Regions from separate parts of the Streptomyces sp. JNUCC 64 genome, predicted to be linked through region 1. Evidence: riboswitches for the same ligand, from Rfam matches in the RefSeq annotation. Region 1 holds a riboswitch; the other holds the start of a gene.
The links. Region 1 has a riboswitch for cobalamin ahead of metE (5-methyltetrahydropteroyltriglutamate--homocysteine S-methyltransferase). Riboswitches for the same ligand answer to the same signal wherever they lie in the genome.

Region 1 (4,187 bases):
GGTGAGGCCGTCGTAGTAGCGGGGCCACGCCCCCACGGCCCGGCCCGACGCCTCCAGGACCACCGCCCCCAGCCCCTCCCCGGCCAGGGCCCGGGCGGACGCCAGCCCGGACTGGCCACCCCCGATCACCACCACGTCAGCGCGCTCCACGACGACCTCGTTTCGATATCTGTCTATGTTGACGCCCATCGAAGCAGTTGCCATGCTGGGAGGGCAAGCCATCGACAAACGTCGAACCAGCAAGGGGTAACCGCCGTGTCCGCGTCCTCCATCACCGTACCGCCCGTCGTCGTGATCGGCGCCGGTCCCATCGGGCTGGCAGCCGCCGCCCACCTCACCGCCCGCGGTGTCGACACGCTCGTCCTGGAAGCGGGACCGGCCGCCGCCGACGCGGTGCGCCAGTGGTCGCACGTACGGCTGTTCTCCCGCTGGAGCGAGGTGATCGACGACGCCGCCGCCGAGCTCCTCGCCTCCACCGGCTGGACCGCTCCCGACCCGGTCGGGTACCCGACCGGCGGGGAGTGGGTCGAGGACTACCTCCAGCCGCTGGCCGACGCCCTCGGGGACCGGGTCCGCTACGGGACCTGGGTCACCGGGGTCTCCCGGGCCGGACGGGACCGGATCGTGGACGCCGACCGCGAGGCCCGGCCCTTCACCGTCCACGTCGAGCACCCGGACGGCCGGGAGGAGCGCCTCACCGCGCGGGCGGTGCTCGACGCCTCCGGCACCTGGTCCACCCCCGCCCCCGCGGGCGGCGACGGACTGCCCGCGCTCGGCGAGAGCGCCGCCGCCGACCGCGTCTCCTACCGCGTCCCCGACCTGACCGACCCGGCCGTCCGCGCCCGGTACGCGGGCGGACGCACCGCCGTCATCGGCACCGGCGCCTCCGCGTTCACCGTGCTGGCCTCCCTCGCGGACCTCGCCCGCGCCACGGACGGCAGAGGGACGAAGGCGGTGTGGATCCTGCGCCGGGGCCTCTCCGGCGCCACCTTCGGCGGCGGCACCGCCGACCAGCTCCCGGCGCGCGGCGCCCTCGGGCTCGCGGCGCAGGCCGCCGTCGCGGACGGCCACGCGGACGCGGTCACCGGCTTCCGCACCGAGGCGATCGAGCGCGACGGCGACGGACGCCTCGTCCTGGTCGCGGAGGACGGACGCCGTCTCGACCCGGTGGACGAGGTCATCGTCCTCACCGGACTCCGCCCCGACCTGTCCTTCCTCTCCGAGATCCGCCTCGGTCTGGACGAACGCCTCCAGGCGCCGACCGCGCTGGCCCCGCTGATCGACCCCAACCAGCACTCCTGCGGCACCGTCTACCCCCACGGCCACCGCGAACTGGCCCACCCGGAGAAGGACTTCCACCTCGTCGGCATGAAGTCCTACGGCCGCGCCCCCACCTTCCTCGCCCTGACCGGCTACGAGCAGGTCCGCTCCGTCGCCGCCGCCCTCGCGGGCGACCCCGCCTCGGCCGACCGGGTCGAACTCACCCTCCCCGAGACCGGCGTCTGCGGCGGCTCCGGCCTCTACGACGCCCCCGGCACCGCCACGGACGGCGACGGAGACTGCTGCGGCGCGCCCGGGCCCCGGCCCGTCACCCTCGCCCCGGCGACAACGGCGGCCGGGAGCCGGGAGACCGGGGCCGGGGGACGGCACTCGTAGTCCCCCCTACGCCCGAACGCGCCGCCGCGCGGGAGCACGGTTCACCGGCCCCGCACCGGGAGGACCCTCCGCGACGGGAGGGCTTCCCGCGACGCGGATGGCACACAGGGCGCACAGAGCACAGGGAACACGCAGGGCACACAGACGTCACGGGGCACCGCGCGGCTCGCGGTGGCCGGAGCGGACACCGCAGGCCGCGCCACGCGATGTGCTCCCCGTCACCCTCCGCCCGCCGGGGATCCCCGCGTCGCGCCGCAGCCCGTAAGGTGATCTCCAGCAGTCGGTTCGCCCCGTCCGCCAGACGGGGTGTCGCAAGAGGGAACCCGGTGGGAATCCGGGACTGCCCCGCAGCGGTGAGTGGGAACGACCGCCGTCATACGCACTGGGTCCGGACGGACCTGGGAAGCGACGGCCAGTAGGGGTCCGCCGGACGAGTCCGGTGGGCGTGCCCGTGAGTCCGAAGACCTGCCGACCGCCCGCGCGCGGACCGTTCCGCGCGCGGACATCCCGGTGACCTCGTGGGCGGGTCGGCGTACACACCAGACGGAACGGCCGTGCCCCCGTGGCGCGGATCGTCGCCGTCCGGTTCGTCATCCCCTTCGCGCTCTCGTCCCGTCACCGGGCTCAGGGATTCATCTCGCGAAGGAGATCTCCGTGACCACGAAGTCCGCAGCCGCGGCAGCACGGGCCACCGTGTACGGCTACCCCCGCCAGGGCCCGCGCCGGGAACTGAAGAAGGCGATCGAGGGGTACTGGAAGGGCCGTGTCACCGCCGACGCCCTCCGGGACACCGCCGTGGAACTCCGGCGGAACACCTGGCGGCAGCTCGCCGGAGCCGGTCTCCACGAAGTGCCGACCGGCGACTTCTCGTACTACGACCACGTCCTGGACACCACCGTCATGGTGGGCGCGATCCCCGAACGGCACCGCGCCGCCGTGGCGGCGGACGCCCTGGACGGCTACTTCGCCATGGCCCGGGGCACCCAGGAGGTCGCTCCGCTGGAGATGACCAAGTGGTTCGACACCAACTACCACTACCTGGTCCCCGAACTCGGGCCGGACACCGAGTTCAGCGCGGACTCCGCCAAGCAGGTCGCCGAGTTGACGGAGGCCCTCGGCCTGGGGCTGACCGCCCGTCCCGTCCTGGTCGGCCCGGTCACCTATCTGCTGCTCGCCAAGCCCGCGCCCGGCGTCCCCGCCGACTTCGAGCCGCTCACCCTCCTCGACCGGCTGCTCCCCGTGTACGCCGAGGTCCTCGCGGACCTGCGCGCCGCCGGGGCCGAGTGGACGCAGCTCGACGAGCCCGCCCTGGTCCAGGACCGCACCCCAGCCGAACTGAACGCCGCCGAGCGGGCCTACCGGGAGCTGGGGGCCCTCACCGACCGGCCCAAGCTGCTCGTCGCCTCCTACTTCGACCGGCTGGGCGAAGCGCTTCCGGTCCTGGCCAAGGCGCCCGTCGAGGGGCTGGCACTGGACTTCACCGAAGCCGCCTCGGCCCAGCTGGAGGCCCTGGCGGCGGTCGGCGGACTGCCCGGCAAGCGGCTGGTCGCCGGGGTCGTCAACGGCCGCAACGTCTGGATCAACGACCTGCGGGCGTCCCTGTCGACGCTCGGCACCCTCCTCGGACTCGCCGACCGCGTCGACGTCGCCGCCTCCTGCTCCCTGCTGCACGTGCCGCTGGACGCGTCCGCCGAGCGGGACGTCGATCCGCAGATCCTGCGCTGGCTGGCCTTCGCGAAGCAGAAGACCGCCGAGGTCGTCACCCTCGCCAAGGGCCTCGCGCAGGGCGCCGACGCCATCACGGCGGAACTCGCCGCCAACCGCGCCGACCTCGCCTCCCGCGCCGCCTCCCCGATCACCCGGGACCCGGCGGTGCGGGCCCGTTCCGGGGCCGTGACCGACGCCGACGCGCGCCGCTCCCTGCCCTATGCCGAACGGGCCGCGGCCCAGCGCGCCCGCCTCGGGCTGCCGCTGCTGCCGACGACCACCATCGGCTCGTTCCCGCAGACCGACGAACTGCGGGTGGCCCGCGCCGATCTGCGCGCCGGACACCTCGACGCGGCCGGGTACGAGGAGCGGATCAAGGCGGAGATCCAGGAGGTCGTCTCCTTCCAGGAGAAGGCCGGGATCGACGTCCTGGTGCACGGCGAGGCCGAACGCAACGACATGGTGCAGTACTTCGCCGAACAGCTCACGGGCTACCTCGCCACCCAGCACGGCTGGGTCCAGTCGTACGGCACCCGGTACGTGCGTCCGCCGGTCCTGGCCGGGGACGTCTCCCGCCCCGAGCCGATGACGGTCCGCTGGACGTCCTACGCCCAGTCGCTGAGCGACCGCCCGGTCAAGGGCATGCTCACCGGGCCGGTCACCATGCTCGCCTGGTCCTTCGTCCGCGACGACCAGCCGCTCGGCGAGACCGCCCGCCAGGTCGCCCTCGCGCTGCGCGACGAGGTCGGCGACCTGGAGGCGGCCGGGACCTCGGTGATCCAGGTGGACGAGCCCGCGCTGCGCGAGACGCTGCCGCTACGGGC
Region 2 (4,187 bases), 330 kb from region 1:
GCGCGCCCGGCTCCAGCCGTTCCAGTTCGTAGGCGTAGTACCCCGGGTCGCGGGTGAGCAGCACCAGGCGCTCCCCGAGCCGTCCGGCGGCGCGCGCCAGGTGCCCGAGGCCGAAGGTGAGCGATTCCAGGCAGGCCACGGTCACGCGGCGTGCTCCTTCCGGTCGGCCGGGCCCGGCGCGCGGTTCCACGCCATCGTGGACCACGGCATGGTCATCTGCTGGGGGGAGCCCACCTCGACCGGTTTCAGCCCGGCCGGGTCCAGGGCCTCGGCGTGCCGGGCGTACACCCGGGAGACGTAGCGGTGCCCGGTGTCCGCGCCGATCACCAGGTGGACGCGGTCGGGGTCCCGGCGCGCCTCGTGGAGGGCGGTGAGGTAGGCGGCGCCGGTGGACAGCCCGGCGAAGACCGCGTGGTCGCGCAGCAGGGCGACCGTCCCGGCCATGGCGTGGGTGAAGTCCATCCAGTGCACCGCGTCGTAGAGGTGGTGGCGGACGTTGTCGAAGACGATGGAGGAGCCGATCCCGGCGATGATGGCCTCCGGGTCGTGGTGGTCCTCGCTGCCGAAGGTGACGCTGCCGAAGGGCTGGACGCCGACCAGCCGGACGGACGGGTCGGTCAGCCGCAGCCGCTCCACCAGTCCGCCGGTCGAGGCGCCGGAACCGACCCCGCCGACGAGGGTCAGCTCCCGCCCCGGCAGCTCACGGGTCACCAGGTCGGCGACCTCCTGGTAGCCGAGGTAGTGGACGTCGTCGTGGTACTGGCGCATCCAGTGGACGTCCGGCCGGTCGGCGAGGATCTCCCGGACCCGTCGCACCCGCAGCTCCTGGTCCAGTTTGAGGTTCTCCGAGGGTCTGACGCGTTCCACGGTCGCCCCGAGGACCTCCAGCTGGGCGTGGGTGGTCTCGTCCACGGTGGTGGAGGCGACGATGTGGCAGCGCATGCCGTACCGGTGGCAGGCGAGCGCCAGGGCGTAGGCGTAGATGCCGCTGGAACTGTCGACGAGGGTCTGTCCCGGGCGGACCGTGCCCCGGTCGAGCAACCGGCGGACGGCGGCCAGAGCCGAGTAGACCTTCATCGACTCGAAGCGGAGCAGGACCGTGCCGGGGGCCAGCCGGACCAGGTCGGGGGTCTTGAGGGCGTCGGCGATGTGGGGGTGGATCACCCGTATCCTCCTTGGGCGAAGGCGCACTGGTGGCCGAGCGAGTGGAAGAACGCGGACAGCTCGTCCCTGGTCGAGAACCCGATCCGGTGGGAGAACAGGTATCCGACCAGCGAGCCGGTGTGGGCGACGAAGACGCCGTCGGCCCCGAACTCCTCGCGGTGGGCGAGGACGGTGTCGAAGGTCCGTTTCGGCAGGACCTCCTGGGCGAGCGCGGCACTGGTGGTCGACGCCCGGGCCACCGCGGCCGGGTCGCCGACGGCGAAGCCCTTGAGCAGGTCGCTCAGGCACCGCTCGTACTCCTGTCCGCGTCGCCGGTACTGCCGCAGCAGCAGGGGAGTGACGGCGGACGTGTCCACACCGCCCTGCTCGACGACGTAGGCGGTATGGAACCCGAGGGAGGTGCCGAGTCGACGCACCACCCGATGACGGGCACTGAGGTACAGCGCGAACTCGTCCAGGAACACGCTGTCGGCCCGCTCTATCCGGGCCAGCAGACCGGTGACGAGCCGGGGTTGCCAGGGCAGCGCGAAGATCCGGAACAGACAGCGCAGCGTGGCCACCACATCGGCGGTGGAACTGGCCATCCCCACCCCGACCGGCAGTTCCGAGTGGGTGCTCCAGCGGCCCGGCGGCAGGGCCACCCCGAAGTGCTCGGTGAACAGCCGCACCGCCGCCCGGGACTTGGGCCCGAGGGGCGAGGGGCCCGTCTCCCGCGCGCCGGGGGTGAAGTAGACCCAGGAGTGCCGGTCCACGGGGAACGACACCAGGGCGATGTCCGGCTCCGGCGAGGGGGCCAGGGGACCCTGGTACAGCTCGCCGAGCGTCCCGTGACAGACCCCGGCGAAGGTCCGGGGGGTCCGCCCGCCGCCCGGGGCGGTCACCCGCGCGGTCCGCGCGGCGGGGCCACCGCGGACGGCCGTACGGACGGACTGCTGTCGCCACCGGTCACGAACGCGTTCCTCCTCGTCGCCCGGGCCCGGACGACGGGGACAGGGGGAGCGGACCCGCCGCGCGCACATGACGGCCCGCCCGCACCGCTGACCCAGCCCTCGGGGCCGCCGTGGACAGCGCGTGCCGTCGGGGCACGCGCGCAGTGGCAGGTCTTCGGACTCGTGGGCACGTGCCCCGCGGGGGCGCCTTCCTACCGGCCGTCGCTTCCCGGCCCCGGAAGGAGCCAGTGCCGTGACGGCTTTCGTTCCCACTCACCGCTGCGGGACAGTCCCGGATTCGCACCGGGTTCCCTCTTGCGACGCGTCCCCGCGAACGGTGACGCGAACCGACTGCGCTTTCCAGCGTAGGGCGTCTACTCCCGGCCGCGACAGGGTGCCTCCGACGGCCATGGCCTGTTGTGATCCGTTCCGCCCAGGGGCTCGGAAGCGCCCGGAACGCCCGCCGGGGCGCCCCGGCACGGGACCGCGCCCCGGCCGGACTCCGCGCTCCGGAGGCGAAGTTGTCGCGAAACGCCCCCACGGACCGGCCCGGACACCCGCGCCCCACGGACGACCGGCCCGGGCCCCCGCCTCCCGGGCCGGTCGGGACGGTCACGCTCCCCGCGTCCGTCCCGGGGCCCCGCGCCGGTGGTACGCGAGCGCCACCACGGCCAGCAGCGGCCCCCAGGCCAGCAGCGGCAGATAGCAGAGGGAGAGCAGCGCCTGCTCGACCGCGCTGTGCCCGGGAGGGAAGTCGCTCACGGCGAGCGAGACCGCGAAGCCCACGGTGAGGACGGTCAGGGCCAGGGCACCGGTCAGGGCCGTGGCGGTCACCGCCCGTCGACGGGGCCGCCACCCCCCGATCACCGGGACCCAGCCCGGCACCACCTCGCCCCAGGGCCTCACCAGCCCCAGGGTCAGCAGCGCGAGCCCCTCGGACAACACGGCCAGGACGACCATGTAGAGGTCGGTGTGCCAGTGCTGCGCCCGGGCCTCGGCGGTGCCGAAGCCGGGCAGGGCGAGCAGCACCCCGACGCGCCACAGCCCGGAGGGCAGCACGACCAGGGGGACGGCGTGGGCGGCGAGGACGACGCGGCGGGGGACGGCGGCCGGCATCGGGCCGGCGGTGTCGTGTGTGTTCACCCCGCCAGGCTCGCCCGTACGCCACCCCGGCCGCGTCCCCCCGGAGTCGGCACCGGACCGCCGGGAGGCGGAGGGCCCCTCAGCCCCGGGAAGGACCCGGACCGGGCGGCTCCCCGGGGGACGCCGCCCGGAGGGGACGGCGCACCGAGGGGGACGCGTCCCCGGACACCGTCAGCCGGACGACAGCGGTGCCCTCGCGGCCGGCCGCGCGGAGGGCAGGTACGGGGAGTCCACCCGTATCGCCCAGCCCCGGTGCCGTCGGGCGTGGCAGGCCAGGGCCAGCACATCGAGGTCGAGGGCGGCGTCGGGGTCCCGCGGCCGGTCCGCCACCCGGTAGTGGTCGCGGTGCCGTTCCAGGGCGTCGGCCAGGGCGAGGTTGAAGCTCTCCTCGTCCCCCTCCGCCAACTGTGACAGCAGCACGATCGGAGGCATCGCGAACCCCCAGTCCCGGGACCGCTCCTGGACGGCCAGCGCCTCGTCCACGGCGGGGACGGGGTCGTCCGCGCGCAGATAGGCGAGCAGGGCCCGGCGGTAGGCCGCGAACGCCGACGGATCGCCCTCCAGGGCGCGTTCGCCGTCGACGACCAGCGGGGCCAGCTCCTCGCGGTTCCCGTCGATCAGCGCGTGCGCCATCGCGCGCTGCCAGGCACCGGCGTCCAGCGGGCGGCCGTCGGCCCTCCACCGGCTGTGCCGCGGCAGACGCTCCCCGTCCGTCCCCGGGCCCGTCCCGTCGCCGGGCCGGTCCACCACCAGGTGCCGGACGGCGAGTTCCGCGACCGCGTCGGGACGCCGGTCCCGTCCGTAGGCCCCGACCCGGGGCCCCGCTCCCTCGAAACCGGTGACCAGGGCGCGGGGCAGGTAGTCGGTCTCCAGCGGCGGCCACCAGCCCTCGTTCCGGTAGCCGAGCGCGGCGAGCGCCAACGGCAGCAGCGGCAGCAGGCTCGCGGGCCC

Region 2: linked by a shared signal. The riboswitch ahead of ACVWNX_RS02885 (GHMP family kinase ATP-binding protein) and the one ahead of metE (5-methyltetrahydropteroyltriglutamate--homocysteine S-methyltransferase) in region 1 are both predicted to bind cobalamin.

What each region holds. Positions count from the first base shown of each region.
Region 1 covers NZ_CM137015.1:430,489-434,675, forward strand. The annotation lists gene ACVWNX_RS01630 (flavin-containing monooxygenase) at 1-150, opposite strand, end outside; gene ACVWNX_RS01635 (NAD(P)-binding domain-containing protein) at 256-1,656, shown strand; cobalamin riboswitch at 1,921-2,143, shown strand; gene metE (5-methyltetrahydropteroyltriglutamate--homocysteine S-methyltransferase) at 2,311-4,187, shown strand, end outside.
Region 2 covers NZ_CM137015.1:758,775-762,961, reverse strand. The annotation lists gene ACVWNX_RS02895 (ATP-grasp domain-containing protein) at 1-145, opposite strand, end outside; gene ACVWNX_RS02890 (cysteine synthase family protein) at 142-1,164, opposite strand; gene ACVWNX_RS02885 (GHMP family kinase ATP-binding protein) at 1,161-2,045, opposite strand; cobalamin riboswitch at 2,243-2,461, opposite strand; gene ACVWNX_RS02880 (hypothetical protein) at 2,706-3,236, opposite strand; gene ACVWNX_RS02875 (immunity 49 family protein) at 3,408-4,187, opposite strand, start outside.